3 regions of the Embleya sp. L77 genome follow, and region 3 is predicted to be linked to each of the others. Evidence: riboswitches for the same ligand, from Rfam matches in the RefSeq annotation. Region 3 holds a riboswitch; each other region holds the start of a gene.

Region 1 (10,258 bases), 2.0 Mb from region 3:
GCTCTTCATCGGGTTTCCTCCCTCGACCGATCGGCCCGCCCCGTTCGGCGGGCCGTGGCAACGATCATGTGACCGGCTCCGGAGCCGAACAATTCCCCCGAGGGAATTGCCGGAGATACCCTCGGCTGCCTAGAACTGCCTCATGAGCACGACGACCCGGCCCCCCGGCCCGGACTTCCCCGCCGAGTTGCGGCGCTGGCGCACCGCCCGGCGACTGAGCCAACTCGAACTCGCCGCCCGCGCGGAGACCTCCCAACGGCATCTCAGCTTCATCGAAAGCGGCCGATCGCGCCCCGGCCGAACCATGATCATCCGACTGGCCGAGTCGCTCGGCCTGTCCCTGCGCGAGCGCAACGCGCTGCTGCACACCGCCGGATACGCACCGGTCTTCCCCGAATCGGACCTGGATGCGCCGATGTTGCGCCCGGTCCACGACGCGCTGCGTGCGGTGCTCGAAGGCCACCTGCCCTACCCGGCGATGGTGCTGCGCCCGTACGGGCAGATCGTCGCGGCGAACGCGGCGATCGACGTGCTGACCGAAGGAGCGTCCGCGGACCTGCTCCGCGCCCCGATGAACATGCTGCGGCTGATGCTGCATCCCGAGGGCATGGCACCGCGGGTGCGGAACCTGAACGCGTGGGGCCACCACGTACTGGAGAACATGCGCGCCCAGGCGCTGCGCAGCCCGGACCCGCTGCTGGACGCCTTCATCGAGGAGCTGCGCGGCTACGTCCCGGACGCCGAACTGGGGCCCGACCACCTGGGTTTCGCGGTCCCGCTCCGCCTGCGCGACCCCGAGGGCCCGGGCGAACTGCGCCTGCTGACCACGCTGACGTCCTTCGCCACGGCCACCGATGTCACCCTCGCCGAACTGCACCTGGAGGCATTCCTCCCCGCCGACGAGGCCACGGCCACGGCATTGCGCCGTCGGGCGGCCGAACGCTCGTGAGCCCAGCCCCTTCCCCCTACCGCCGGCGCGTCGGCCGCACGGCGGGAGAACGCGAAACCGCCGTGCCGTCCCGATAAGGGGACGGCACGGCGGCTTCGTCGAGCACGACGCCTCGGGCTCAGAAGTCCTCGTCGAAGGACACCGAGCCGGTGACCGCGACCTGGTAGGCGGAGACCCGCCGCTCGAAGAAGTTCGAGAGTTCCTGTACGTCCTGAAGCTCCATGAACCCGAACGGGTTCGCCGAGCCGTAGACCGGGGCCATGCCGAGCTGGGCCAGCCGCCGGTCGGCCACGTGCTCCAGGTAGGAGCGCATGTCCGTGACCGTCATCCCGGACACGCCGCCCTGGAGCAGGTCCTCGGCGAACGCCGTCTCCGCCTCGACCGCCTCGGCCAGCATGCGCCGGACGTCCTCGGCGAGTTCGTCGTCGAACAGGTCGGGCTCCTCGGCCCGCACCGTCTCCACCACGGCGAACGCGAAGTCCATGTGCGCCGACTCGTCGCGGAAGACCCAGTTGGTCCCCGAGGCGAGCCCGTTGAGCAGGCCGCGCGAGCGCAGGAAGTACACGTACGCGAAGGCGCCGTAGAAGAACAGGCCCTCGATACACGCCGCGAAGCAGATCAGGTTGAGCAGGAACTGCCGCCGGTCCTCCCGCGATTCGAGCCGGTCCAGGCCCATCGCCGAGTCGATCCAGCGGAAGCAGAACTCCGCCTTGCGCCGGATCGACGGGATGTGCTCGACCGCGGCGAACGCCTGCTCGCGCTCCTCGTGGTCGGGCATGTAGGTGTCGAGCAGGGTCAGGTAGAACTGCACATGGACGGCCTCTTCGAAGAGTTGCCGCGACAGATACAACCGGCCCTCGGGTGAGTTGATGTGCCGGTACAGGTTCAGTACCAGGTTGTTCGCCACGATCGTGTCACCGGTCGCGAAGAACGCGACCAGGCGCTGCACGAGGTGCCGCTCCGCCGGGCTGAGCTTGTCCAGGTCGGCCAGGTCGCTGTGCAGGTCGACCTCTTCGACCGTCCACGTATTGCGGATCGCCGCGCGGTACTTCTCGTAGAAGTCCGGATACCGCATCGGGCGCAGCGTGAGGTTCATTCCGGGATCGAGCAGGCTCACGTGCACGCCTCACAGGCTTCGGGGTTCTCCAGCGAGCAGGCGATGACCTCCAGGTCGGAGATCTCCTCGACCGGCGCGGCCGAGGCCTGCGCCGGCACCGTCGCCTGCTGGATCCGCGTCGCGGGGCGCGAGCGCAGGTAGTACGTGGTCTTGAGACCGGTGGACCACGCGTAGCGGTACATCGAGGACAGCTTGCCGATGGTCGGGTCGGCCATGAACAGGTTCAGCGACTGCGACTGGTCGATGTACGGCGAGCGGGCCGCCGCCAGGTCGATCAGCGCGCGCTGCGGCAGCTCCCACGCGGTGCGGTACAACTCGCGCACGTCCTCGGGGAGTTCGGCGATGCCCTGGACCGAGCCCTCGGCGCGCTTGATCCGGTCGCGGACCTCGGGGGTCCACAGGCCGCGGGCCTTGAGCTCGCGCACCAGGTAGGCGTTGATCTGGAGGAACTCGCCGGACAACGTCTCGCGCTTGAACAGGTTCGACACCTGCGGCTCGATGCACTCGTAGGCGCCCGCGATCGAGGCGATGGTCGCGGTCGGTGCGATCGCCACGAGCAGCGAGTTGCGCAGGCCGTGTTCGGCGACCCGGTCGCGCAGCGCATCCCAACGCTTGGTTTGGGTCGGGTGGACGCCCTCCCACAGGTCCGGCTGGAGCCGACCGCGCGCGGCGTGCGTCTCGGCGTAGGCCGGGTGCGGGCCGTGCACCTCGGCGAGCGCCGAGGAGGTCTCCAACGCGGTGAGGTAGATCTCCTCGGAGATCAGCGTGGACAGCTCGCGTGCCTCGACCGAGTCGAACGGCATGCCGAGGGTGAAGAACACGTCCTGCAGGCCCATCAGACCCAGGCCCACCGGGCGCCAGCGCGGGTTGGACGCGGCGGCCTGGTCGGTCGGGTAGTAGTTGATGTCGATGACCCGGTCCAGGAAGACCACCGCGGTGCGGACCGTCGCGCGCAGCTTGTCCCAGTCCATGCCCTCGCCGGCGACCACGTGCGCGCCGAGGTTGACCGAGCCGAGGTTGCACACGGCCGTCTCGCCGTCGCTGGTGACCTCCAGGATCTCGGTGCACAGGTTGGACAGGTGCACCACGTTGCCCGGCTCCGCGGCCTGGTTGCAGGTGCGGTTGGCCGCGTCCTTGAAGGTCATCCAGCCGTTGCCGGTCTGCGCGAGCGTGCGCATCATCCGGGCGTACAGGTCGCGCGCGGGCATCTGCCGGACGAACCGGCCGTCCCGCTCGGCGGCTTCGTAGACCCGGTCGAACTCGGCGCCCCACAGATCGGGCAGTTCGGGCAGCTCGTTCGGGTCGAACAGCGACCAGACGCCGTCCTCCTCGACCCGGCGCATGAACAGGTCCGGCACCCAGTTGGCCAGGTTGAGGTTGTGCGCGCGGCGCGCGTCCTCACCGGTGTTCTCGCGCAGTTCGAGGAACTCCAGGATGTCCGGGTGCCACGTCTCCAGGTACACGCAGGCCGCGCCCTTGCGCCGGCCGCCCTGGTTGACCGCGGCCACCGACGAGTCGAGCGTCTTGAGCCACGGCACGATGCCGTTGGAGTGCCCGTTGGTGCCGCGGATCAGCGAGCCGCGCGAACGCACCCGCGACCACGCCACGCCGATGCCGCCGGCGAACTTCGACAGCCGGGCGATCCGCCCGTACATGTCGTAGATCGACTCCAGCTCGTCCTTGGGCGAGTCGAGCAGGTAGCACGAGGACATCTGGGTGTGCACCGTGCCGGAGTTGAACAGCGTCGGCGAGCTGGGCAGGTAGGCGAGCGAGGACATCAGCCGGTAGAAACCGATCGCCTCGCCGGGCTCCTGGGCCAGGCCGCACGCCACACGCAGCAGGAAGTGCTGCGGCGTCTCGACCACCTTGCGCGAGACCGGGTGGCGCAGCAGGTAGCGGTCGTACACGGTGCGCAGGCCGAAGTACTCGAAGCGACGGTCGCCTTCGACGTCCACGGCGGCGTCCAGCTCGGCGGCGTGCTTCGCGACGAACGCCGCGGTCTCCGCGCCGATGATGCCCTCCCGGCGACCGAGCGCGATGCCGGCGCTGAACGAGGTGACGCCGGCCGCCAGGGCCTCGTCCGCGATCCGGCCGGCGAGCAGCCGCGCGGCGAGCCGCGAATAGGCGGGCTCCTCGGCGATCAGCTCGGCGGCGGTACGCACCGCCAGGTCCGCGGCGGCGCCCTTGTCCGCGCCCTCGTTCAGGCCCGCGACGACCCGGCGGACGACCCGATCCGGATCGACCTCCGGCAGATCGCGCGCCTGGGTGCGCACCAGGGTTGCCAGTTGGTCCTCGGGGCTTTCGTCGATCCGCATCCGGGTCGCGCCCACGCTGTCCACAACGGTCACGTGCTCTCTCCTCGCGAGCTCGTACGTACAGGTGACCCCGCGCCCGAAGGCACGGGCAGCCGGCAGGTATTCGGACTCGCGGGCATGCCGGGGCACCACCGGGCACGGCGTGCTCGGCGGGCCGCGGAGTACCTAGTGGTCGTCGCTTCCCGAATGCCTCTCGGCGTTCGGCGCTCCATGACGACGTTCGTTCCCGCTCACCGCTGCGGGGCAGTTCCGGCTTCACACCGGATTCCCTCTCGCGTCGCCCTTCCACTGAAGGAACGGCGAACCAGCTGCGTCGCAGAGCATATATGTAGTGGCCGGGTGGTCGTTGCACCCCCAGGTGTTGTGTCGTGTCGCGGTTCTCGGCGTACCACGGATCACCGCCGGCGGGCACGCCCCCGGCGGTGCGGCCCCCGGGCGCCGGGTGCGCGGTGCCCGGCGGGCGGTGCGGGGCCGTATCCCCGCCGGATACCCGGCACGACGGTACTCGCGTGCACCGCGTCGAGCGGTCGCGCGACACGCCGGGCGGCGCGGTGTCGTGGGACCTGCCGAATCCGCGCGAGGGCGGCGGCCGGGGTGACCCGAGAACGGGTCGCCGCGCCGCGCTCGGCGGGCGGCGGAGGCGGTCGGGCGGTGCGTCGCGGGCGCGGGCGGTGCGCGGGCTCAGGGACGGCCGGTCCGAGGCCCCGAGTGCGGCGGGCGGGCGTGTCGGGCCGGGCGGTCGTGCGGTCGGTCCACCGGTCGCGGCACCTCCCGGCCCGAGTCGCGCCACTCCGCGACCAACGCCTCGTAGACGGGGGTCTCGATCGTCTCGGTGGGCCACGGCCCGAACGGGGCCCGCAGGATCTTCATGCCGATCCAACCGCGCGAGGGGGCGTGAAGTAACCACCAACCGGGTGATGCCACTCGGTCGATTGACGTATCGACTCGGATATAGGTAGTCGAAACGGACCCGACTCGCCCGGGAACGCGAGAACCCGGGCTCCAGGCATCGCGCATCGGGCATCGGTGGACGGCGCGCCGTCGCGCGGGGTCGCCGACCCGGGCCGGCTCACGCCGGCGGCGAGGAGCCCCGTCCCTCCGGGCCCGCCGGGGCTTCCGGGGCCGCGCGGCCCTCGGCGGCCCCGCCCGCGCCCGAGGAGTTCGGATCGCTCGCCGCGCGGAGTTCGGCGAACGCCTCGCCCAGCGCCGCCGCCGTCCAGTGCGCGTTCAGGCCGCTCGGGTTCGGCAGCACCCAGATCCCGGTGTCGCCGATCCGCTCGTGCTGCCGGCCGACCACCGCCTTCGGCCGGCCGAAGCCGGTCCGGTAGGCGCCGATGCCCAACACCGCCAGCCAGGCCGGTCGGTACCTGTGCACCCTGGCCGTGAGCGCCGCGCCGCCCGCGATGTACTCGTCCCTGGTCAACTCGTCCGCGCGGGCGGTGGTGCGGGCCACCACGTTGGTGATGCCGAGACCGAGCGCGAGCAGCTCGTCCTGCTCGGTCGGAGCGAGCAGGCGAGGTGTGAACCCGGACGCGTACAGCGCGGGCCAGAACCGGTTCCCCGGACGGGCGAAGTGCCGGCCGGTGGCGCCGGACCACAGGCCCGGGTTGATCCCGCAGAACAACACCCGCAGGTCGGGCCCGATGACGTCCGGGATGCTGCGCCCGTGTGCGGCGGCCAGCTCGGCGGCGGTGGGATTGCGGCCCGGCGGGATGGGCAACACGAGCGGTTTCGCGGGGCCCGGCTCGGGCTCTTTCGCGGCGCTCACGGTGCCTCCGCGATCAGCGCCGTGCCCACCGACCGGAAGCCGAGTCGGCCGTACATGCGCGCCACGTCCTCGTCGCCCGCCGACAGGAACACCGTGTCGTTCCCGCCGTCGAGCGCATGCCCGGCCAGCTCCCAGGTCACCGCCGCCGCGAGGCCGCCGCGTCGGGCCGCGGGGAGGGTGGCCACGCCGACGATCTCGGCCGTGTCGTACAGGTGCTGGTAGCTGCCCACGCACAAGGGTCCGGCCGGGCTGTACGCGGCGAACATCACCGTCTCGCCGGAGCGCAGCCGCTCGTTGAGGTAGGACAGCAGGTTCGGGTCCTGGCCCAGGGCGGTGGTGTCCCGCTCGGTGGGGCCGTCGGTTCCGAAAGCGGTGCCCGGGTTGGCGAACCCGACCGTCGCGACGCTGTGCACGATCGCCAGATCGGTGGCGTCCGCCCGGACCCGACGCACCGTCACCAGGTCCGGCAGGTCCGGGCGTTCGGTGGGTCGTTCGGTGGGGTCGAGCACCATCAGCGGGTGCTCGTGCACGTGCAACTCGGCCTCGATCGCGGCTGCCCGCAGCGTCGGGGTGGTCTCGTCGACCCATTCGAACGACTCGGGCACTTTCAACTCTCTCTGCCGCGCCCGCACCGCGCGGACGTCCGCGGCGGTGGGCTCGACGGAGCTGCCGAGCGTGGGTCGTGCGTAACGGGGCCATCCCTGGCCCTCCCGGATGAACAGGGTCAACCCGCCGAACGTCTCCGTACGCGTGGCCCGGCGAGCCACCGCGTCGTAGAACGTCTCCAACTGGGCGCGCACCTCTGCGGCGGACTTCGGCATGCGGGCCAGTGTGACACGCCCGTCCGCTTCGATTCCGGCCGGTGGGCCCGGCGGGGACGGGTCGAGCACGTGGCGGTCGGCACCCTTGGGGCCGGGCCGACACGCGCTCGCGCCGGTGGTCGGACGGCAGGTGACACGGGCCCGCCCGCGGGCGGTAATTCCGTTGGACCGAGCGATGGTGCGGCACACAATGGCGGGCATGGCCATTTCCCTGCACCACATCGTCATCGACGCACACGATCTGCCGGGCCTGGCCCGTTTCTGGGCCGACGTCCTGGGGTGGGAGATCCTGTCGGAGCGCGAGCGCGAGGTGGTCATCGGGACCGAGCCGGGCGCGCCGATCGGCATCTGCTTCATGCCGGTCACGGATGTCAAGACGATCAAGAACCGGCTGCACCTGGACCTGACCCCGGGTGCCGGACCCGGCGAGCGGGAGGCGGAGATCGAGCGGGTCGTCGCGCTCGGCGCCCGCCGCGTGGACGTCGGCCAGACCGGCACCGAATCGTGGACCGTACTGGCCGACCCGGAGGGCAACGAATTCTGCGTCGTGCGGGCCAAGCAGACCCTGATCGGATGAGCACCGCGCCCGCCCGACCGCGGGGATGAACACGAGGTCGCCGTACGGGTTTCGGGGAGCCGCGCGCGAGTTCGACCCCGGGAGCCGGGGCGCGCGCGCCGGATTCGCCTGCGAGCGCGGCGCGTTCGCCCCGGTCGGTCGGATCAGGCCGGGTTGCTCGGCGGGTTGCCCGGGCCCTGCCCGCGACCGCCGCGGCGGCGGCCGAGGCGGTCGCGCACGAGCCGACGGCCCTGCTCGACCTGTTGCGGATTGCGGCGGATGTAACTCTGGATCTTCTTGAGCGTCTTCGACAGCGAACTCATGTCGTGATCCCTCCCTGAAGCCCGGACAGACGGGCCCGGCGCCCCCGAGGGCGCCGATATCAGGTATTTGCCCGAGTCCGGCCCGCATACGCGGTCGGTGTTGCCGCAATCGGCCCGATTCGGGCCGTCGTCGGCCCGGTAGCCTGCCGACATGTCGCACGTGATCTCGGTGAACCTTGCCCGGCCACGCCCCAATCCGGCCAAGTCCGGCGTCGGGACGACCGGGATCGACAAACGACCCGTCGACCATCCGGTCGCCGTGCGCGCCCCCGGATCCGGACCCGGGGGACTGGGCAGCGGGCTGGTCGGCGACGGCGTGTACGACCGGCACAATCACGGCGGGAACGATCAGGCCGTCTACGCCTATTCGCGCGAGAACCTGGACGTGTGGGCGCGGGAGCTCGGGCGCGAGCTGGGCAACGGCAGCTTCGGGGAGAACCTCACCACGTCCGGCCTGGACCTGGAGGCCGCGCTGATCGGCGAGCGTTGGCGGGTGGGCGAGGCCGGAGCGCTGTTGGAGGTGTCCCTCCCGCGCATACCGTGTGCGACCTTCGCGCTGTGGCTGGACGAGCGCCGATGGGTGCGCAGGTTCACCGAACGCGCGCTGCCCGGCACCTACCTGCGGGTGATCGAACCGGGCGAGATCGGCGCGGGGGACGCGATCACGATCGTCTCCCGCCCGGCCCACCACGACCTCACCATCGGCGAGTGTTTCCGGGCCCTGACCACCGAGGCCGACCTGCTGCCCCGACTGCTCGACGTCGCGGAACTGCCCGACTACGTACGCGAGGTGGCCCACAAGCGCACCACCGCGATACCCGCGCCGGAGCTGTTGCCCGCACCGGGCGCCGAGTAGCCGGCCCGCCGCGCGGCCCGCCCGTCCCCGCCGCGGTGCCCGGTCGGTCCGGAACGGTGCGTGGCGCCTGGGGTCACGCAGCCGCCGGGTGGCTGCGATCGGTGGCCAACTTGACCGCGAGCCCGCCCAGGACGGTGCCCATCACGTAGCGCTGGATCCGCAGCCAGGACGGCCGCCGGGCCAGGAACACCGCGATCGTGCCGGCCGCCAGGACCAGGATCGTGTTCACCGCGAGGCTGATCAGAATCTGGATCGTGCCCAGGGCGAATCCCTGGAGCAGCACGTGTCCGGCGGAGGGGTCGACGAACTGCGGGATCAGCGACAGGTACATGATCGCGGCCTTGGGGTTCAGCAGGTTCGTCAGCAGACCCATCGTGAACAGCCGCCGATTCGAGTCCGGGGCGAGTTCCTGCGGGGCGAACGCCGAGATGCCACCCGGCCGCAGCGCCTGCCACGCGAGCCAGCCGAGGTAGGCGGCGCCGGCGAGCTTGACCGCCGTGTACAGCTCCGGTACCACCAGGAACACCGCGGACAGGCCGAGGTTGGCCATCGACATGTAGATCAGGAAGCCCAGCCCCACACCGAGCAGCGACACCAGGCCGGCCCGGCGACCCTGGGTGATGCTGCGCGAGGTCACGTACATCATGTTCGGCCCGGGCGTCAGCACCATCCCGAGCGCCACGGCGCTCACCCCGAGTATCGCGCTGGTCTCGATCACACTCGCCCCCGCAGGTGGTACGGGCGGTGGCCGCAATCCCCGCCGCCGCTGTTCGCTGGTCGGGCAATTCTGTCCGGTCCCCGCTTTTCCCGGCAACCGGGTTGTCCGGTGGTCGCCGGCGCACGGGCCCGGCCCCCTCGCCCCGGATCCGTGAGCCGGTGGATGTGGCGGGGACGGTCTTCGCCGCCCCGCCGACCGCCGCGACGAGGGCGTGTGGGTGGACACCCGCCGGCGGGAAAAAACCCGTGGCAGGCTCGGCGCCCATCCGTCATCCTGGTGCGCGATGGGGATGATGGACAGCATGGCCGCCAAGGTGGCGCACGGCGCCACCGTCGAGTTTCGCCCGCGCGGGGCCTCCATGGTTCCGCTTATCCGCAGTCGCCAACTCGTGACCGTCGCGCCGGTCGACCCGGCCCGCCTCGAAATCGGCGACATCGTGCTCGCCCGGGTCGCCGGAAAGATGTACCTCCACCTGGTCTCCGCGCTGGACGACACCCGCGCGCGTGTGCAGATCAGCAACAACCGGGGCCGCGCCAACGGCTGGACGTCGCAGGCCCGGGTGTACGGGATCTGCGTGTCGGTGGACGGCGTCCCACGCCCGGGGGCGTCCCGGAAGGTGCGCGCGCCCGTGTCGATGGAGTAGTGCGCGCCGCCGGCGGCGGCTCGGCGTGCCTCGGTGCGTCGGGAAAGGTTCGGCTCTGCCGGGGCGCGCGGGTCTCGCGCACCCGGTCGCACACGATCCACGACCCCCCGATGGGGTTGGTCCGGCGCGCTTCCAGGTAGAGATTCAGCCATGAAGAAGCTGATCAATGCCGCCCGTGACGTCGTTCCCGAG
Region 2 (10,258 bases), on a different replicon from region 3:
CGCGGGTGGTGGTACCGAGGACCGTGGACGCGTCCGTCGCGCACCGGCTGCGCAAGGATCTGGTGGCGCGGATCAACGCCCTGCCCGACGACGTCGTCGAGGTGACGTTCGACCTGATGGACACGGAGGTACTGGACGAGGCGGGTGCGGCGGCGATCGCCTCCGCCTACCGACACGCCTTCCTCCTCGGCCTGCGCCCCACCTGGCGCGCCGCGGCGCCGACCACGCGCGCCACGCTGCTCGGCGCGGACGGCGAACTCCGCACCGGCGAGCACGCGTTGAACGCCCATCCCGGGTGACTCGCGCACTGCGCACGTGCGTACGAGCACGGTAGTCGCCGCTCCCCCGGGGTTTCGGACCCGGGGATTCGGGCTTCGGGGGTTCGGCCCCGGGGGTTCGGCCCCGGGGGTTCGGCCCCGCGGGTTCGGCCCCGCGGGTTCGGCCCCGGGGGTTCGGCCCCGGGCCCGCGGCGGAGTCCGCCGGGCTCCGCCGCGGGCCATCGGCTGCGGCACGTGGGCGCAGGCTACGAGGGCGACCCGGGGAAGACCTTCGTCAGGATGAGTTTGGTGAGTTCGTTGGCCGGGGCGTTGCCGTCGGGCGACTGGTTGAGGTTGACCAGGACCACGACGGTTGCGCAGGACTGCGGGTTGTACCCTACGAAGCTGTTGTAGCCGGGCAGTTGGCCGTCATGGCCGAGGAAGCCGGCGAAGTCCGCGATGGCGAGGCCGTACGTGGGCGCCCCGGGTTGGTCCGACGCGGGCACGAACTTCAGCCGCTCGCGCTGGATCTCGGGGCTGAGCAGGGTGCCGGTGGCCAACGCCGGGGCCCAGCGCAGCAGGTCGTCGACGGTGGAGACCGCGGCGCCGGCCGCCCAGGCCCACGAGGGGTTCGCGTCGGTGACGTCCTTGGGATTGCCGGCCGACCAATCCGCCCAGGCCGCTTCCTTGCCGGTCAGTACCGGCGCGGTCAGGCTCTCCACATTCCCGATGAACTCGTAACCGTGGGCGTGCGGGAGCGGCAGGCGGGAGTCGTTCGGCAGGCTGCTCTCGGACATGCCGAGCGGGCGGAAGATGTGCTGTCGGAACAGCTCGGCGAGCGGTTGGCCGGTGAGCTTCTCGGCGATCAGGCCGAGCAGCACGGTGTTGGTGTTGGAGTAGTGGAATCCCCCGCCGGGCGGGAAGTACGACGGATGCCGGAACGCGATGGCAAGCAGCTCGTCCGGAGTCCACGGGGTCTGCGGCTGTTCGTCCAGAGTGCGGTTGAAGTCGGGGTCCTCGGTGTAGTTGTACAGACCGCTGGTCATCTGGAGCAGTTGGCGGATGGTGATGTGTTCCCCGTCGGGTACGTCCGACCGGAACGCGGCCACCGGGTCCTCCAGCGACAACCGTCCCGCCTGGACGAGTTGCAGGATGATCGTCCCGGTGAAGGTCTTCGTGATGCTGCCGACCCGCATGTGGTCCGCGGTACGCATGGGTGTGCCGTCGGCGAGGTCGCCCGTGCCCAGGGTCGTGGTCCAGGTGCCCCACTCCGGGGTACGGATGGACACGATCGCGCCGGGGACGCGCAGCCGCTGCATCATGGCGACGAGTTCGGGGGTCAGCGTCTTGACGAACGACGGCACCTGCTGCGCGGATCCGGCCGGGGCATCGGATCGCACCGAGGTGCCCGACGGCGGTGCGGCGGCCGTCACGCTCAGCAGCGCCGCCACCGCCACCGCGGCGACGCGGGCACGCCTTCGGGCCGCCCCGGCGCGGCGTGGACGTCGTTCGGGGATCGGGAGCCGGTGCGGCAGTCGGGTTCGCACGAGGGGTCCGTTTCGTTCGGGAGCAAGGGACCTCACAGATACCGGGCCGATTCGGCCCCGGACCGGTGTTGCGCCACCGGTGGGCGTGTTCGCAGCCGGCGAGACGCGCGCAGCGAGGAGCCCGAAGGGCGGATGCCCGGCGGCGCGGCCCCACCAAGATCCACCGGGCAGCGCCTGGCATGCGTGGCATGTCGGATGCTCTGCCTCGCCCCCGAACCGTTCACGTCCCGGACCGCGGCCGCGGATCTCGAGGACCTTCGGGCCCGGTTGCGCGCGACGCTGTACGACGAACCTCGTGCGGGTGACCGAGCCCGCACGCGGCGGGCACTTCGCGGCGTTCGAGGAGCCCGAGTCGTACGCCGAGGAACTGCGCGCGTCCTTCCGGCCCTACCGGGCGGCGATGACGCGGTAACGCGCCGGCGGTGCCGGCACCGCACACCGGCGACGCGCACCACGAGCGCGCCGACCCGGAATGCCTGCTCCTCCGCACCGGGCCGGCCCGCACTGCCCACTCCCGGCGCGTCTCAGTGGAGGGCCGTGACGACCGCGCGGTCGCGGGGGCCGGGCAGGGGGCCTCGGTAGGTGATCGTCGCGGTCGTCGCGTCCCGGAAGCCGGCCTCTTCGGCTTCGTCGGCCAGGGCGAGGGCGCACAGCCAGGAGAAGCCGGGAACGTCCGGGTCGGTCCGGACGTCGGGATCGACGTGCAGCGGGTCGTCGGACAGGACCAGGCTGCCGATGCCGGGCTGCGACCAGGTGTGGAAGCGTTCCAGGGCCGGGCCCAGACCCCGGGTGTACCGGTGCAGGTCGCCGGCCAGGCCGTCGGCGTAGACGACGGTCCAGGCGCGGGTCGGCGGCGTCCAGACCAGGACGTCCGCGCAGACGGCGTCCACGCCTTTGCGGTGGGCGAGGTCGACGGCCTCGGGCAGGGCGTCCACGGCGAGCACCCGGTGGCCCGCGCGCACCAGCTCGGCCTCGACCATCGCATTGCCGCAGCCCAGGCTCAGCAGCGCGGAGTCGGGGCGTCCTCGGTCCAGCAGGCGTGCCAGATGGGCGACCATCCAGGTCCGGTACTCGGGGTCGCAGGTGGCCGGGGTGATCGAGTCGCCCACGGCGCGGCCGACTTCCCATGCCTGGTAGCGGCTGGGGCGGCCGTCGGGGGTCGCGGCGTAGTGGGCGTGCAGCGATGCGAGGTCGGTCATCGGTGCCTCGGATTCCTGGCAGGCGTCCGGTCGCCGCACGGCGGCCGGATGGGCGGGCGGGATCGGGCCGGCGGCGCGGCAGGGTGGGCAACCGCGGTGATTCGCTTCCGCCCCACACCTGCTCCCGTCCCGCGGATCACATCGTGGGCGGCCACACCCGACGACGACGCACCGATGCCCGGTGTCGCGTGTGCATCCGTGCCCGACCACTCGGCCCGCGACGCACGCCGCGGACGGAGTGCGGAGGCACGAGCGGGGCGCGTCCTCGTGGGAACGTACGCCCTCGGACCTCACGGCGAGCCGGTCGGCGGTCCGCCGCGCGCTCCTGTGTTCGACGTCCCCATGCAGCCGATTGGAGCGTAGGAGACCCCTCGACCACATGCAACGCACGTGCAGCAACTTGCCGATGTCAAACGCTGATCCGAGCCCGGTTCCGTCGGTGGCCAAGGCACCGTTCGTGCGCCCATCCGTTTCCGTCTCGGGGGTGTCCCCTCCCGGTCGCGCGCACACGAAGGGACCTTCGCCGAAACCGACCGGGCCGAACGGCTCTGCCCGACGTTGCGAACGAGGAGCAGAGTCGGGCGTGCGGGCCGGCGCAGCGGGCAGGCTCTCGTAGCCACGGGGTCGAACCCGATCGACGTCGCTCCGTGCGCACCCATGATCGGCCCGGCCGCCGTACCCATCGCCCGGGGAAGCGGCCGGGCTCAGGCCCGCGTCCGCGCTGCGCCGGGTTGCCCCGGGCTGCGTCCGGTCGCGCAGCGCCCCGTCGTTCCTGGCTCGCCCGGGGCGAACTCGCCGTCGCCTCCGTGCGTTCGCAAGGTTCCCGTCCCACGAGGTCGGCCCGGTCCCGGCGGCAACCGGCCGTTGGGCCCGCGGGACCGGGCCGGTCGGCCCTGGTGTGGGCGTCGGGCGCGCGGAAGGCTGAGGTCAGGGTCCGGGAGAGCGGACGCGCGGTCGAGCGCGCGGGGCGTCGGGCCCGGCGCGACATGCGGGAATCGACCGGCACGAGCCGTTCGACCCCGTGTCGGCGCCCGCGCGGGATTCGAGGGTTGAGACATGAGCGAACACGCCGTGATGAAACGCCCCCTCGGGCGCCAGGAGGCGTTGGCCCTGATGGCGGGCGCGGGGTTGGGCCGCGTCGTGGTGAGCGAGGGCGCCCTTCCGGCCGTGCACCTGGTGGCGTTCGCCCTCGACCGGGAGTGCGTGGTGTTTCGGGCTCCGACCGACTCGCCCCTCGCGAAGGCCGCACTCGACGCCGTGGTCGCGTTCCAGGCCGACCGCATCGACCGCACCGCACAAACCGGCTGGACGAGTACGGTGACGGGCCACGCCTCCCGGGTCCGCGATGCCTCCGCCGTGGCGCACCTGGATCGCCTGCTCCCCGAAATCGACGGCGACGACGCGGAAACGGTGTGGATTCGGGTCACCACGGAATTCGTCACCGGACTCGTCGCCGAACGCCGGCACAACGCCGGGACGCCCGCAGGACCCAACCTTCCCGACGCCCGGAAGCCACCGCCCGTCCCCTGAGGCACCCGGCCGGCCGCGGTCACCGGGACCGGGCCGGCTGGACTTACTAGGACGTCCGACTATATCGTCTTCAACAACAAGGTCCGCGGTGCAGGGAAGTCGGTGCGAATCCGACATGGTCCCGCCACTGTGACCGGGGAGTGCGCTGCCGCAGCACCAAGCCACTGGCGAAGGCCGGGAAGGCGGGCATCGTGCGTAGATCCGGAAGTCAGGATACCGGCCGCGGGTATATCCGTGTTGTCCACGAGGATGGAGCAAACACGCATGACACCGGCCTGCGCACCCGCCCCGGATGATCCTGCGAACGTCGAACTCCCCAGGTTCTCCTGACCACTTCGACGTCGACCCGCCCGGGCAACCACGCGCACCCGCGCCGACGTTGCGTGGTCGGGCCATGCCCCGCCTCCGGATCGCACCTGACGAGAGACAGGTCGTTCATGATCCGCGAGCTTTCCCACTTCATCGGCGGCAAGCACGTCCTCGGCGCATCCGGCGCGTTCGGCGACGTGTACGACCCCAACACCGGGCGGGTACAGGCACGCGTTCCGCTCGCGGATCGCGCCGACACCCTGGCCGCGATCGACGACGCCGAGCGGGCCCAGCCCGCCTGGGCCGACTGGAACCCGCAGCGGCGCGCCCGGGTCCTGGCCCGCTTCCTGCAACTGATCGAACCCGAACGCGAGTCGCTGGCCCGACTGTTGTCGGCCGAGCACGGCAAGACCATCGCCGACGCCCACGGCGACCTGCAACGCGGCCTGGAGGTCGTGGAGTTCGCCATCGGTATTCCGCACCTGCTCAAGGGCGAGTTCACCGACAACGCGGGCACCGGCATCGACGTGCACTCGCTGCGCCAGCCGCTCGGCGTGGTCGCCGGCATCACCCCGTTCAACTTCCCCGCGATGATCCCGCTGTGGAAGATCGCCCCGGCCATCGCATGCGGCAACGCGTTCGTGCTCAAGCCCTCGGAGCGCGACCCCTCGGTGCCGCTGCGCCTGGCCGAACTCTTCCTCGAGGCCGGACTGCCGCCCGGCGTGCTGAACGTGGTCCACGGCGGCAAGGAGAGCGTGGACACGCTCCTGGAGGACCCGCGCGTGCAGGCCCTGGGCTTCGTCGGCTCGACCGCGATCGCCGAGTACGTGTACACCTCGGCCACCGCGAACGGCAAGCGCGCCCAGTGCTTCGGCGGCGCCAAGAACCACCTGATCGTGATGCCGGACGCGGACCTCGACCAGGTCGTCGAGGCGCTGATCGGCGCCGGATACGGCTCCGCCGGCGAGCGCTGCATGGCCATCTCGGTGGCGGTTCCCGTCGGCGCCGAGACCGCCGACGCGCTGGTGGACAAGCTCGTCGCGCGCATCGCCACCCTGCGGGTGGGCCCCTCCCACGACCCGGACGCCGACTTCGGCCCGCTGGTCGGCCGGGACGCACTCGAACGGGTGCACGGCTACCTGGACATCGGCGTCGCCGAAGGCGCCGAGCTGCTCGTCGACGGCCGCGACGTGCACGTCCCCGGCCACGAGGACGGCTACTTCGTCGGCGCGTCGCTGTTCGACCACGTGACGCCCTCGATGCGGGTGTATCGGGAGGAGATCTTCGGCCCGGTGTTGTCCGTGGTCCGCGCGGCCTCCTACGAGGACGCGCTGCGCCTGGCCAGCGAGCACGAGTACGGCAACGGCGTGGCGATCTTCACCCGGGACGGCGACACCGCCCGCGACTTCGGCCGCCGGGTGAACACCGGCATGGTCGGCGTCAACGTGCCCATCCCGGTGCCGGTGGCCTACCACACCTTCGGCGGCTGGAAGCGATCCGGATTCGGCGACCTGAACCAGCACGGTCCCGACTCGATCCGCTTCTACACCCGGACCAAGACCATCACGTCGCGCTGGCCGTCCACCGCGCGCGAGAGCGCGAACTTCGACATCCCCACGATGGACTGACCCGATGACCGCACTCACCGACGACCAGCTCGCGATCGTCGAGACCACCCGGGACTTCGCCCGCGAACACCTCTCCCCGCACGCGATCGAATGGGACCGCACCGGCCACTTCCCCGTCGACGTCCTGCGCAAGGGCGCCGATCTCGGCCTCGGCGGCATCACCGTCGGCGAGGATCGGGGCGGTTCGGGGCTGAATCGACTCGACTCCGCACTGATCTACGAGGCGCTGGCCGGTGGTTGCCCGACCATCGCCGCCTACTACTCCATCCACAACATGGTCGCCTCGATGATCGACCGGCACGGCACGCCGGCGCAGCGCGCACGCTGGCTCCCGGGTCTGTGCTCGATGCACGATCTGGCCAGCTACTGCCTGACCGAGCCGGGAGCCGGCTCGGACGCCGCCGCGCTGACCACCCGCGCGACCCGCGACGGCGACGACTATCTCCTACACGGCGTCAAGCAGTTCATCTCCGGCGCCGGATCCTCCGCGGTGTACGTGGTGATGGCGCGCACCGGAGCGGACGGCGCCGACGGGATCTCCGCGTTCGTCGTGGAGGACGACAGCGCCGGGCTGTCCTTCGGGCCGAACGAGCGCAAGATGGGCTGGCACGCGCAGCCCACCCGCCAGGTGGTCCTGGACGGCGTGCGGGTGCCCGCGACGCACCGACTCGGCGCCGAGGGCGACGGGTTCAGGATCGCGATGGGCGCCCTCGACGGCGGCCGGATCGGCATCGCCGCATGCTCGCTGGGCGGCGCGCAGGCCGCACTGGACGCCTCCGTGCGCCATCTCACCGACCGTGCGGCGTTCGGCTCGCGGCTCATCGACGCGCAGGCCCTGCGCTTCCAACTCGCGGACATGGCAACGGAACTCGAAGCGGCCCGCACGCTGGTGTGGCACGCGGCCTCCTCGCTCGACGAGGGTGATCCCAGGGCGGCGCAACTGTCCGCGATGGCCAAGCGGTTCGCCACCGACACCGCCTTCTCGGTGGCCGATCGCGCGTTGCAACTGCACGGCGGGTACGGCTATCTCGCCGACTACGGCATCGAGAAGATCGTGCGCGACCTGCGGGTGCACCGCATTCTCGAAGGAACCAACGAGATCATGCGCGTGATCGTCGCGCGCGGACTGATCGGAGCGGCCCGATGACCCCCACCACCGAGCAGGACCCGGTACAGACCCACCGGCAGGCGGCCATGGGCCGGATCGTGCTGAACCGGCCCAGGGCGCTCAACGCGCTCACCCACGACATGGTTCGGCGGATCGACGCCGCGCTCACCGCGTGGGAACACGACGACGGCGTACGGCTGGTGGTGATCACCGGCGCGGGCGAGCGCGGCCTGTGTGCGGGCGGCGACATCCGTGCCATCCACGCCGACGCCGTCGCCGGCGGCACCGCGAGCCTGGACTTCTGGCGCGACGAGTACCGGCTCAACGCCCGCATCGCCCGCTACCCCAAGACGTACATCGCCGTCATGGACGGCATCGTGATGGGCGGCGGGGTCGGCATCTCCGCGCACGGCGCGCTGCGCATCGTCACCGAGCGCTCGACGGTCGCCATGCCGGAGACCGGAATCGGGTTCGTTCCCGACGTCGGCGGCACCCACCTGCTCGCCCGGGCTCCGGGCGAGTCGGGCACGCACCTGGCACTGACCAGCTCCGCGATCGGCGCCGGCGACGCCATCGCCTGCGGCCTGGCCGACCACTTCGTGCCCTCGCATCGGCTCGACGCGGTGATCGGGGCGCTGGCCACGCGCGACCCGGCGGAGGTCGTCGCGCGGTTCACCGAGCCGGCTCCGGCCGGCGAACTCGCCGAGCGCCGCTCCTGGATCGACTCCTGCTACGCGTGCGACACCGTCGAGGAGATTCTCGATCGCCTCCAGGACAGCGGGGAACCGGCGGCGAAGCAGGCCGCCGAGCAGATCCGCGCCAAGTCGCCCACCGCGCTCAAGGTGACCCTGGCGAGCCTGCGCCGGGCTCGCGAACTCGGCTCCCTGGAGGCCGTGTTGGAGCAGGAATACCGGGTGTCGAGCGCGGCGCTGAGCGCGCCCGACCTGGTCGAGGGCATCCGCGCCCAGGTGATCGACAAGGACCGTGCGCCACGCTGGTCGCCCGCGACGCTGGAGGCCGTGCGGCCCGAGGACGTCGCCCGCTTCTTCCGGGCGCCGGCCGAGGGTGCGTCGAGCCTGCAACTCGCGTCCGCGACCTCGGAGGCCGGCCGATGACCGACACCATCGCCTTCGTCGGGCTGGGCAACATGGGCGGCCCGATGGCCGCCAACCTGGTCGCGGCCGGACACGTCGTCACCGGATTCGACCTGGCCCCACAGGCCCTGGAGCAGGCCCGGGACGGCGGTGTGCGGATCGCCGGGTCGCCCGCGCAGGCCGTCGCCGGTGCGGACGTGGTGATCACCATGTTGCCCGGCGGGGCACACGTCCTGGACTGCTACCGGGGCCCGGAGGGCCTCCTGGCCGCCGCACCCGCCGGCGCGGTGTTCGTCGACTGCTCGACGATCGACGTCGCCGACGCACACGCCGCGCACGAGGCGGTACGCGCGTCCGGGCGCCGCGCCCTGGACGCGCCGGTGTCCGGCGGAGTGGTCGGCGCGGTCGCCGGCACGCTCACCTTCATGGTCGGCGCCGACGACGCGGACTTCGCCGCGATCGAGCCGGTGCTGACCGCGATGGGGCGCCGCGTCGTGCACTGCGGTCCGCCCGGGGCCGGACAGGCCGCGAAGATCTGCAACAACATGATCCTGGGCGCCACGATGATCGCGGTGAGCGAGGCGTTCGTGCTGGGCGAGCACCTCGGCCTGTCCCACCAGGCGTTGTTCGACGTCGCCTCGGCCGCCTCCGGACAGTGTTGGGCGCTGACCACGAACTGCCCGGTGCCGGGACCGGTACCGGCCAGTCCCGCCAACCACGACTACCGACCCGGCTTCGCCGGAGCCCTGATGGCCAAGGACCTGCGGCTGGCCGCCAACGCGATCCGCGCGGGCGGCGTGTCCGCCGAACTGGGCCTGCACGCGGCCGAGATGTACGCGGCGTTCGCCGAGAACGGCGGCGCCGAGCGCGACTTCTCCGCCGTCATCCACACCATCAGGGACCACACCGCAGCCGCCACCGCCACCGGCGAAGGGAACCACCCGGCATGACCGAGTACGAGACCATCCTGGTCGAGCGTCACGATCGCACCGCGCTGATCACGCTCAACCGTCCCAAGGCGCTCAACGCCCTCAACCTGCAGGTGATGGCCGAGGTCGTCGACGCCGCGACCACGCTCGACCGCGACCCGGACATCGGCGCTCTGGTGATCACCGGGTCCGCGAAGGCCTTCGCCGCCGGCGCGGACATCAAAGAGATGCAGCCCAACGACTACATGGACGTCTACCTCTCCGACTGGTTCTCCGCGTGGGATCGACTCGGCGACGTCCGCAAGCCCACCATCGCCGCGGTCTCCGGCTACGCGCTCGGCGGCGGCTGCGAACTCGCCATGTTGTGCGACATCCTCCTCGCCGCCGACACCGCCGTCTTCGGCCAGCCCGAGATCAAGCTCGGCGTCATCCCGGGCATCGGCGGCTCACAACGGCTGACCCGCGCGATCGGCAAGGCCAAGGCGATGGACCTGTGTCTGACCGGTCGCACGATGAACGCGGACGAGGCCGAACGCGCCGGCCTGGTCTCGCGCGTCGTCCCCGCCGCCGACCTCCGCACCGAGGCGCTGGCCACGGCCGCGACCATCGCGGGCATGTCGGCCCCGATCGCGATGATGGCCAAGGAGAGCGTCAACC
Region 3 (10,258 bases):
CAGCGACGGCACCCCGAGCAGTCGCGCCGCCTCCTCGCAGGAGGCCCGGCGCTCCGCGTACCCGCCGTCCACGAGCGCGTGCCGGGCCCGGGTGTCGATCACCAGCAGCCGCAACCCCGCGCTCGCGCAGTCGAACGGGACGTGACTGCCGGTCAGGTCGCGGCAATCGAGGAAGAACGCGTGGCCCGCGACGCAGCCGAGCGAGGCCATCTGGTCCAGCATGCCGACCGGGACGCCCACGAAGTCGGTCTCCACGCGCTGCGCGATCCGGGCCGACTCGACGCGATCCAGGCCCAGTTCGTACAGGTCGTCGAGCGCCAGCACGACCGCGCAGGACAGTGCCGCCGACGAGGACAGCCCCGCTCCCACCGGCACGTCGCTGTCGATCCTGATGTCGGCTCCGCCGATCTCGTGCCCTGCCGCGCGCAGCGCCCACACCACACCCGCCGGGTACGCGGCCCATCCGTCCGGTACGCCGGGCGCCAGGTCGGCGATCGCCAGGTCGACCGATTCGCTCCCGGCGTGCCCGGATGCCAGCCGCAGCCGGCCGTCCGTACGCCGCCCGACGGCGGCACGCGCGGTGTGCGGGATCGCGATCGGCAATACGAACCCGTTGTTGTAGTCGGTGTGTTCGCCGATCACGTTGACCCGGCCCGGCGCCGCCCAGACGCCTTCGACGCGGAACTCGCTCACCACGCCGCCTCGCCGTCCCGCAGGAACGTCCACGCGTCCGCCACGATGTCCTCCAGCGAGGTCCGGGTCGGCCGCCAGCCCAGCACGTCGCGCGCCCGGTCGGCGGCGGCCACCAGCACCGGCGGATCGCCCGCCCGGCGCGGCGCCTCGTGCGCCGGTACCGCGCAGCCGGTCACCGTGCGGACCGCGTCCACCACGTCCCGGACCGAGAAGCCGGTCCCGTTGCCGAGGTTGCAGATCAGGTGCCCGGTCGCGGCGCCGCCCTCGCCGGTCGCGGCGAGCGCGAGCAGGTGCGCGTCGGCCAGGTCGGCGACGTGGATGTAGTCGCGCACGCACGTCCCGTCCGGCGTCGGGTAGTCGGTGCCGTATAGCGCGACCGAGCCGCGGGTGCCGTTGGGCACCTGGAGGGCCAGCGGGATCAGGTGGGTCTCGGTCGCATGCCGCTCGCCGTACCGGCCGTACGCGCCCGCGACGTTGAAGTAGCGCAGACTCACCGCCCGCAGGCCGTACGCGGCGCAGTACGAGGTGATCAGGTGATCGACCGTCAGTTTCGAGGCGCCGTACGGGTTCGTCGGCGCGCACGGCGCGTCCTCGGTGATCGGCGAGACCTCGGGAGCGCCGTAGACGGCCGCGGTGGAGGAGAACACGAAGCGGGTGACGCCGTGCGTACGCAGCGCGTCCAGCAGCGCGAGCGAGCCGCCCACATTGTTGTGCCAGTACCCGGCCGGCCCGGTGACGGACTCGCCGACCAGGGAGGACGCGGCGAAGTGCAGGACCGCGTCGAACGACGGGTCCAGGTGCCGGGCGGCGTCCTGGACCCGGCCCTCGACGAACACCGCCTTGTCCGGGACCGCGTCGCGATGCCCGGTGGACAGGTCGTCGAGCACCACCACGTCGTGCCCGGCCGCGACCAGGTGGGCGGCGACGACGCTGCCCACGTAGCCCGCGCCGCCGGTGACCATGAGCCTCATTCGCCGACCTCCCGCAGTCGTGCCGCCGCGGTCTCCGGCGGTACGTCGCTGATGAACACACCCATCCCCGATTCGCTCCCGGCAAGGTACTTCAGCTTGCCCGGTGCCCGTCGAATCGAGAAAAGCTCCAGGTGGAGCGCGAAGTCGACCCGGCCCGAGCGGACCGGTGCCTGCTGCCATGCGGCGATGTACGGCGCGGGCTCGCCGTCGAAGAGGCGGTCGAAGCGGCCGAGCAGATCCAGGTACATCGGGCCGAACTCGGCGCGCGCGGCCTCCTCCAGCGCGAGCAGGTCCGGCACGCGGCGGTTCGGGTACAGGTGCACCTCGTACGGCCAGCGCGCGGCGGCGGGCACGAACGCGGTCCAGTGCTCGCCCTCGGCCACGATCCGCGATCCGTCGGCCCGCTCCGCGGCGAGCACGTCCTCGAACAGGTTGCGACCGGTGCGGTGCCGGTGCGCGGCCGTGCTCGCGATCATCGTGGCCGTGCGCGGGGTGACGAACGGGTAGGCGTAGATCTGCCCGTGCGAGTGCGGCAGCGTGACGCCGATCTCCCGGCCGCGGTTCTCGAAGCAGTACACCTGCTCGACGCCGGGCAACGCGGACAATTCGGCGGTGCGGTCGGTCCACGCGTCCAGTACCAGGCGCGCCCGCTCGGGGGTGAGGTCCTTGAAGGACGCGTCGTGCTCGGGGGTGAAGCACATCACCTCGCACCGTCCGCCGGACGGCCGGCTCGGGAACGGGTCGTGGTCCCAGCCGGGCTCGGGCCGCCCGGCCGCGGCACCGCCGGCGACGGGATTCGAGGGGTCCTGGCCTGCCTGGGCTGCCTGGGCTGCCTGGCCGGAGGTCGAGGACCCGGACATCGACGGGAAGCGGTTCTCGAAGACGACGACCTCGTAGTCGGCTTCGGCGACCTCGGTGGCCCGCTCGGGCGTGGACGGGCACAGCGGGCACGCGTCGGCGGCGGGCAGGTGGGTCCTGGTCTGCCGGTGCGAGGCGACCACGACCCACTCGTCGAGCAGTCGGTCGTAGCGCATCTCGGAGCCGCTGACCACGGGGGCGAGATCACGCGTGTCGACGGCGGTGCGGACCGCGTCGTCCCGCGTGTCGTAGTAGACGATCTCGCGACCGTCGGCCATGACGGCCTGCGTCTTCTTCATGTATTCAATCTTGCAAAGCTTTCCAAAACTTGTCAATGAGAAAGTCATGACAGCCAGGATGCTTGCCGTTGTCGCGATCCCGCCGCCATCCGCCCGGCCCCACCTGCGGTTTGACAAGTTTCGGAAGGTGTCCGCAAGATGGCGCCCATGCCTGACGACGACACCGACGGTCTGCCCGCCGAAGGCCGCCGCGCCCGGATGGCCGCGACGATCGCGGATCGAGGCTTCGCCAAGGTCACCGACCTGGCCGAGGCGTTCGGCATCTCGCGCGTGACGGTCCGGGCCGACCTGGAGGTGTTGGAGCGCCAGGGCCGGCTGCGCCGGGTCCGCGGCGGCGCCATGTTCACCGGCCGCGATCCCCGGGTCGAGCCGTCCTTCGAGGAGGCGCTGACCTCGGCATCACCCGCGAAGACGCTGATCGGGCAGGCCGCCGCGGCGCTGGTGTCGCCGGCCGAGAGCGTGGTCCTGGACGTGGGTACGACCACCACGTTCGTGGCCCGGGCCCTGGTGGACCGCGACGACCTGCGCGACCTCGTGGTGTTCACCAACGGGCTGACCATCGCCCTGGAGCTGGAGCGGGCCATCCCCCGGTTCTCGGTCGTGGTCACCGGCGGCACCCTGCGGCCGTTGCAGCACTCCCTGATCAATCCGCTCGGCGACCACATCCTGGAGCGCATCCACGCCGACACGGTCTTCCTCGGCTGCAACGGCGTGCACCCCACGGGCGGCATCACCAACGTGAACCTGCCCGAGGCCGAGGCCAAGCGGGCGATGTTGCGGGCGGCCGGGCGTCGGGTCGTGGTCGCCGACGGGTCGAAACTGGGCCGGGTCGAACTCGCCGAGGTGTGCCCGCTGGCGGACATCGACCTGCTGATCACCAGCGGACCGGCCGACCCGGACACGCTCGACGCGCTGCGCGACGTGGGGCTGGAGATCCTGGTCGCCGAGTAGCGGCCGAAGCAACGGGCGGCGCCGCGGGCTCCGGGCGACTCGGTCGGCCGACCTCACCCGGGCCGACCTCGCGCGGATCGGCCCGACCCGAACCGCCTCGACCGCCGACCCGCGTCGGGCCGATCCGCGCCCGGCTGACCCGTGCTTGCGGCGACCCGCGCAGCCCCCTCGCTCGGCCGCCGAATCGACCATGGTTAGGCTGCCCTTGCGAACGGTTCACCCGGCTTCGACCGATTCCGGGTGTCGCAAGAGGGAATCCGGTGCGAATCCGGAACTGCCCCGCAGCGGTAAGTGGGAACGAAAGTCGCCATCACGCACTGGGCCCGGTGATACGGGATCCGGGAAGCGGCGACCGGTAGGAAATCCGGCCACACCCGTGGCGATCGGAACCCGCCCACGAGTCCGAAGACCTGCCGTCGCCCGCGTTCGCCTCGCGCACGCGGACTTCCGGGACCTCGCGGGCGGGTCCGTCGGACGACGGCGCCGCACGGTGTCCGGCGCCGCGCTCCCTCCCGAGTTCCCCGACGAGGACTCGCAAGGGAGAGCTTCGACGATGCCGACACGAATGTTGACACGGACCCCGAAACCGGGGCGGATACCGACACCGAAACCGGGGCGGACACCTGGGCGGATACGGACACCGATACGTGGGCGGATGCCGACGCCGATGGCCCGCACCCGCCCGTGGGCCGCCGCAGTCGCCGCACTCGCGCTGTTCGCGACCGCATGCGGCGGTGCGGTGCAGGACAAGAAGCCGAGCACGCCCGCGCCCGTCGCCTACAAGCCGTACACCGACGCGGACAACTGCGGCGTCACCACGACCTACGACCGGCCGCCGCAACGCGCCGCCACGCTGACCTCCAACGCCACCGAGCTGATGCTCGAACTGGGCCTGGCCGACCGGATGGTGGGCACCGCGTACCTCAAGGGCCGCACCATCGGCGACAGGTACAAGGACGCGTACGCGCGCATCCCGGTGCTCGCCGACGCGCAGCCCTCACTGGAGAAACTGCTCGAAGCCACACCCGACTTCGTCTACTCGGGCTACCCCGACGGCTTCTCGGAGTCGTCCGGCCACACCCGCGCCCGGCTCGGCGAAGTGAACGTCAGGACCCACCTCAACCCCGAGGGCTGCGCCAAGGCGCCGGTCACCTTCGACCGGCTCTACGACGAACTCCGCTCCATCGGCGGCATCTTCGGCGTCCCCGAGCGTGCCGAACGCTCGGTCGCCGAACTGCGCCGACGGCTCGACGCGGTCACCGCGCGGCTCGCGGGCACGACGCCGGTCAAGGTGTTCGTGTACAACTCGGGCGCCGACGCCGCGCAGACCACGGGCGGCAACTCGATGCTCGACGAGATCATCACCCGCGCCGGCGGCACCAACGTGTTCGCCGATCTGAACGAGCGCTGGACCAAGGTCTCCTGGGAGCAGGTCGCCGAACGCAAGCCGGACGTGGTGCTGATCTACGACTACGTGACGCCGTCGGTGGACGCCAAGATCACCACGCTCAGGGCCGTTCCCGTACTCGCCGACGTACCCGCACTGCGCGCGAACGCCTTTCCGGTGATCTCGCTGTCCGTCGCCCAGCCCGGACCGCGCTCCGTGGACGCGGTCGAGGAACTCGCGAAGCAGCTGCACCCCGACCGGTCATGACGATCGATCAGGACCCGACGACGGTACGGGTCGCCATCCTGCGCGGCGGCGGCCCGCCGGCGGTGCCGGACCCGCGCCGCCCGGTCCACGTGCCGGGCGGCCGGGTACGGCTCCCGCTGGTGGTCGGCGCCCTGCTCGTGGCGCTGTTCGCGGCGGCGACGGCCGGGCTGCTGGTGGGATCGGTGCCCGTGCCGTGGTCGGAGACGTGGCGCATCCTCGCGCACCGGATCGGCGGCGACGCGTGGGTGCAACCGTCCTGGAGCCGTGCCCACGACCTGATCATCGCCGACACCCGACTGCCCAGGGTGTTGCTCGCGGCGGTCGTCGGCGCGACGCTGGCCGTGGTGGGCATGGTGATCCAGGCGATCGTGCGCAACCCGCTGGCCGGGCCGGACGTGCTCGGCGTCTCCGCCGGCGCGGCCGGCGGCGCGGTCCTGGTGATGCGCTGGGGCGTGGCGTCGGTCGGCGGCCTGTCGCTCGGCGCGCTCACCCTCAACGCGGCCGCGTTCGCCGGCGGCCTGCTCACCCTGCTCGTGGTGTTCTCGGTGGCCCGCTCCGGCGGCCGGGTCACCGCGGTACGGCTGGTCCTGGCCGGGGTCGCGGTCAGCGCCGTGTTGTCCTCGCTGACCAGCCTGCTCGTGCTCACCTCACCGGATCCGCAACTCGCCGCCCAGGTGCTGTTCTGGACGCTGGGCGGCTTCGGCTCGGCCCGCTGGACGCTGCTGCTCGTACCGGCCCTCGCGCTCGCGATCGGCCTGGTCGTACTGCTCCTCCAGGCGCGCAACCTCAACCTGCTCCTGGCCGGCGAGGAGAGCGCCGCCGCGCTCGGCCTGGACGTCCAGCGGTTCCGACAGGGGATGTTCCTGCTCGCCGCGGTGCTCACCGGGGTCGTGGTCGCGGTCAGCGGGGTGATCGGCTTCGTCGGCCTGATGTTGCCGCACGTGGTCCGGCTGCTGGTCGGCGCCGACCATCGGCGGGCGCTGCCGGTGGCCGCGCTGCTCGGCGCGGTGTTCGCGATCTGCGCGGACCTGGTGGCGCGTACGGTGCTCGCCCCGCAGGAGTTGCCGGTGGGCATCGTGACCTCGCTGGTGGGCGGCCCGTTCTTCGTCTGGCTGCTGCGCCGGGACGCGCGCCGGGAAGCGGGCGCGCGATGAGCGGACCCGCAGCGCGCCTGGTCCTGGACGAGGTCACCTTCGCCATCGGCGACCGAACTCTGGTGGACGCGGTGTCGCTGACCGTGCGGCCCGGCGAGGTGGTCGGCCTGCTCGGTCCCAACGGCAGTGGCAAATCGACCCTGTTGCGCAGCGTGTACCGGGTGAACCGACCGACCTCGGGCCGGGTGCTCCTGGACGACGCGGACGTGTGGACCCATTCGGCGCGCTGGGCCGCGCGGCGGATCGGCACGGTGCTCCAGGACATGCCGACCGACTTCCCGCTGACCGTGCGGGACGTGGTCGCGATGGGCCGCTCGGCACACAAGGGCCTGCTCGATCCGGACGACGCGGCCGACCGGGCGATCGTGACGGCCGCGGTCGAGCTGCTCGAACTCGCCGACCTGACCGAGCGGCCGTTCGCGCTGCTCTCCGGCGGTGAGCGGCAACGGGCGCTGGTGGCACGGGCGTTGGTGCAGCAGCCGGGCCTGCTGGTGATGGACGAGCCGACCAACCACCTCGACATCCACCACCAGCTCGGGTTGTTGCGGTTGGTCCGCCGACTGGGCGTGAGTGTGCTGGTGGCACTGCACGACCTCAACCTGGCGGCGATGTTCTGCGACCGGATCTGCCTGCTGGCCGACGGCCGGCAGGTGGCGAGCGGCACACCGGCGGAGGTCCTGACGGCGCCGACGATCGAGCGGGTGTACCGCATCGACACGGAGATCCGGACGCACCCGCGGACGGGGACGCCGTTGGTGGTGGTGCTGTAGGGACGGGCGCGCATCGAGCGGGTGCGCCGGGTACGCATCGGCGCTGCTTCGGCACCGCTCCGGTGGGCCGACGCGGACGTGCGGAAAGTGAGTACTTGTACGGATGCCCGCGTCGGACCCGCCGCCTAGCGTGACCCGCATGACCTACCCGCCTCCCACCTCGGGCAGCAACGGCGACGGCTTCGCCCGTGCGGCGGCGTTCGTCGTCGGCCTGTTCGCGTTCGTCGTGGTCGCCGTGACCGACCTGTTCGTCCTGATCGGCTTCGGCGGCGCCACCGAATCCTGCGCCAACCAGGCGTGCCGCGACTGGTACGAAACCCGACTGCCCTGGGTCTTCGGCCTGTTCGCGATCAGCTTCGTGACCGCCCTGATCGCGCTGGTGCGGCCCTCCCGCCGACCCGGCGGCCGCCGCGCCACGATCACCCTCCCCTTGGTCCTCGCCGCCATCGCCCTCCAGGCCACCGCGTTCGCCCTGAGCCAGAACGGCCCGGCGGCCTGACGCGGGCTATCCGGCGGCCAGCAGCGGTCGGACCTCCCGGGCCGTGCGGCGCATCGCGGGCAGCAGTTCGGCCGCGGACAGCCGAGCGGGCTGGGTGTGGCACAGGAGATCGGTGGCGTGGGGGTAGCCGGGGTCGGCCAGCAGGGAACGGGCCACGGATTCCGGGGTACCGGTGTACATGTTGCCGATTGCCAGGTAGTCGGCCGGCGTGAAATCGACCGGGAAGCGGCCGGCGGCGTGGGCCTGGGTGATCCACGGGAGCAGGTGCTCGGCCAGGGCGTCCGGCGGGCCGGGGTGGACCGGGCGGGACAGGGCCACCCTGCCCGGGGTGTGGCGGGCCAGGTGTTCCGCCGCCTCGCGGTCGCCCGGCAGCGGGCCGGCGGGGCCACTGGAGCGGCGGCCGGAGAGAATGCCGAGGTCGCGGTCGACCGCCCAGGCGATGCCGTCCGGGCTGCCGGTGCCGAGCCATATCCGGTCGCGCAGCGTGGGTGCGGGTGGGACCAGGTCGGCGCCGGTCAACAGGTCGAGCACGCTGTCCACGGTCTCCCGGAGGCGGGCGTGGCGGCTCTCGTGCGCGATGCCGAACCGTTCGGATGTGGCCGGGTCGGAGCCCGCGCCCAGGCCCAGTTCGAGCCGGCCGCCGCTGAGCGTGTCCAGTACGGCGGCGTCCTCGGCGAGGCGGATCGGGTGCTCGGTCGGGCCCACCACGACCGCCGTGCCCAGGCGGATCCGGGTGGTGCGTTCGGCGATCGCGGCGAGCAGTACGAACGGTGACGGCGACAACGCGCCCTGTGCACCCAGGTGGTGCTGTGCGACCCAGAACGAGTCGTAGCCGAACTCCTCGGCGGCCACCGCGAGTTCGATGGTCTCCCGGTAGACCGTACGGGCGCCGCCGGCGCCGGCCACATGGGTGAGGAAGCCGAGCCGCACGCGTGTCGTCCCTCCGGGCCGGGAGAAGTCCCGGGGGAATTCGCGGGATCGTCCGTTTCCTGCCGATCCTAGAACCCACCCTCGGACCGGCCCGCGCGGGGCCGGACACACGGCCCCGGACACACGTCCCCGGTCGCGCAGCGCCGGATACGCAGGTCCGGACGCGCAGCCCCGGCCACGCGGCGCCGAATGCGCCCTCTCCCGGTCCGCGTACCGTTGGCGCCATGAGCAATCTCGATACCCGACCGACCCTGACCACGTGCGGAGGCCGAGCCGATGTGCCCGGCCAACCCGTCCGCGAGTTGCTGAAGTCGCGCGATGTACAGCTGGGCGAGAGCACCATGGTCCGCCGGTTGTTGCCGAGCCTGGGTCGACGGATGATCGGCGCGTGGTGCTTCGTGGACCACTACGGGCCGGACGACATCGCGGACGAGCCCGGCATGCAGGTGCCGCCGCATCCGCACCTGGGACTCCAGACGGTGAGTTGGCTGCGCGAGGGCAGCGTGCTCCACCGGGACAGCCTGGGCAGCCTCGCCACCGTGCGGCCGGGCGAACTGGGGCTGATGACCTCGGGCCGGGCGATCTCGCACTCCGAGGAGTCGCCGCGCGAGCACGCCCGGTTGTTGCACGGCGCGCAGTTGTGGGTCGCGCTGCCGGACGCGCACCGGCACGTGGACCCGCACTTCGAGCACCACGCCGAACTGCCCTTGGTCACCGGCGGTGGACTGACCGCGACGGTGATCATGGGCACGCTGGACGGGTCCACCTCGCCGGGCACCGCCTACAGCCCACTCGTCGGCGCGGATCTGACCCTGGCGCCGGGCACCGATGTCCGGCCGCCGCTGGAGCCGGACTTCGAGTACGCGGTGATGTCGATGTCGGGCGAGGCCGAGGTGGACGGCGTGCCGCTCACCCCCGGCGGGTTGCTGTATCTGGGCTGCGGGCGGACCTCGCTGTCGATCCGGTCGGCGAACGGGGCCGATCTGATGCTGCTCGGCGGCGAGCCGTTCGCCGAGGAGATCGTGATGTGGTGGAACTTCGTCGCGCGCACCGGCGAGGAGATCACCGCCGCGCGCACGGCGTGGGCGGATGCGTCCGACTTCGGCACGGTGACCGGCTACGACGGGCCTCGGATGGACGCGCCGGCCTTGCCGTCCGTACCCCTGCGGGCCCGGGGCCGGGTGCGCTGAGTCGAGGGCGGGGCGGCGCCGGGCGCACCGAGCCGAAGCGGAGGCCGAGGCCGGGGTCGGCCCTCGATCGCGAGATCGCGAGATCGGCACTCGTCCGGGACGATCCCGCCCCGGGCCGCGCCGCCCACCCGGATCAGCCCGTCGGCGTGGCAAACACCCCCGCCGGGAACGCGCCATTGGCCAGTGCCGTACCGGTCAACATCGCGGCCAGGTCGGTGAGGCGGGCCGTGGCGGTGTCGCCGAGGTGGTCGAACGGGGCGCGGCCGAGGCGGTCGGTGTGTTCCTCGAC

Evidence for each region. A riboswitch is a leader RNA that binds a small molecule or an ion and turns the genes downstream of it on or off. The one in region 3 is predicted to bind cobalamin.
Region 1: another riboswitch for cobalamin. It lies ahead of ACZOOI_RS28095 (ribonucleoside-diphosphate reductase subunit alpha); the one in region 3 lies ahead of ACZOOI_RS19720 (ABC transporter substrate-binding protein).
Region 2: another riboswitch for cobalamin. It lies ahead of ACZOOI_RS33730 (CoA-acylating methylmalonate-semialdehyde dehydrogenase); the one in region 3 lies ahead of ACZOOI_RS19720 (ABC transporter substrate-binding protein).

The regions. Positions count from the first base shown of each region.
Region 1 covers NZ_CM145709.1:6,607,427-6,617,684, forward strand. The annotation lists gene ACZOOI_RS28080 (zinc-dependent alcohol dehydrogenase family protein) at 1-9, opposite strand, end outside; gene ACZOOI_RS28085 (helix-turn-helix domain-containing protein) at 143-949, shown strand; gene ACZOOI_RS28090 (ribonucleotide-diphosphate reductase subunit beta) at 1,068-2,045, opposite strand; gene ACZOOI_RS28095 (ribonucleoside-diphosphate reductase subunit alpha) at 2,063-4,381, opposite strand; cobalamin riboswitch at 4,459-4,705, opposite strand; gene ACZOOI_RS28100 (hypothetical protein) at 5,063-5,251, opposite strand; gene mug (G/U mismatch-specific DNA glycosylase) at 5,451-6,095, opposite strand; gene ACZOOI_RS28110 (GNAT family N-acetyltransferase) at 6,146-6,970, opposite strand; gene ACZOOI_RS28115 (VOC family protein) at 7,170-7,547, shown strand; gene ACZOOI_RS28120 (hypothetical protein) at 7,691-7,849, opposite strand; gene ACZOOI_RS28125 (MOSC domain-containing protein) at 8,001-8,705, shown strand; gene ACZOOI_RS28130 (LysE family translocator) at 8,779-9,423, opposite strand; gene ACZOOI_RS28135 (S24/S26 family peptidase) at 9,725-10,066, shown strand; gene ACZOOI_RS28140 (dihydroxyacetone kinase family protein) at 10,217-10,258, shown strand, end outside.
Region 2 covers NZ_CM145710.1:838,288-848,545, forward strand. The annotation lists gene ACZOOI_RS33705 (hypothetical protein) at 1-299, shown strand, start outside; gene ACZOOI_RS33710 (serine hydrolase domain-containing protein) at 524-1,804, opposite strand; partial or broken gene ACZOOI_RS33715 (epoxide hydrolase) at 2,088-2,216, shown strand; gene ACZOOI_RS33720 (class I SAM-dependent methyltransferase) at 2,329-3,003, opposite strand; gene ACZOOI_RS33725 (pyridoxamine 5'-phosphate oxidase family protein) at 4,060-4,533, shown strand; cobalamin riboswitch at 4,603-4,772, shown strand; gene ACZOOI_RS33730 (CoA-acylating methylmalonate-semialdehyde dehydrogenase) at 4,971-6,470, shown strand; gene ACZOOI_RS33735 (acyl-CoA dehydrogenase family protein) at 6,475-7,617, shown strand; gene ACZOOI_RS33740 (enoyl-CoA hydratase/isomerase family protein) at 7,614-8,693, shown strand; gene mmsB (3-hydroxyisobutyrate dehydrogenase) at 8,690-9,622, shown strand; gene ACZOOI_RS33750 (enoyl-CoA hydratase) at 9,619-10,258, shown strand, end outside.
Region 3 covers NZ_CM145709.1:4,584,972-4,595,229, reverse strand. The annotation lists gene galK (galactokinase) at 1-696, opposite strand, end outside; gene galE (UDP-glucose 4-epimerase GalE) at 690-1,655, opposite strand; gene galT (galactose-1-phosphate uridylyltransferase) at 1,661-2,821, opposite strand; gene ACZOOI_RS19725 (DeoR/GlpR family DNA-binding transcription regulator) at 2,969-3,772, shown strand; cobalamin riboswitch at 3,967-4,204, shown strand; gene ACZOOI_RS19720 (ABC transporter substrate-binding protein) at 4,440-5,426, shown strand; gene ACZOOI_RS19715 (FecCD family ABC transporter permease) at 5,423-6,580, shown strand; gene ACZOOI_RS19710 (ABC transporter ATP-binding protein) at 6,577-7,350, shown strand; gene ACZOOI_RS19705 (hypothetical protein) at 7,490-7,849, shown strand; gene ACZOOI_RS19700 (LLM class flavin-dependent oxidoreductase) at 7,856-8,779, opposite strand; gene ACZOOI_RS19695 (pirin family protein) at 9,004-9,969, shown strand; gene ACZOOI_RS19690 (SCO6745 family protein) at 10,103-10,258, opposite strand, start outside.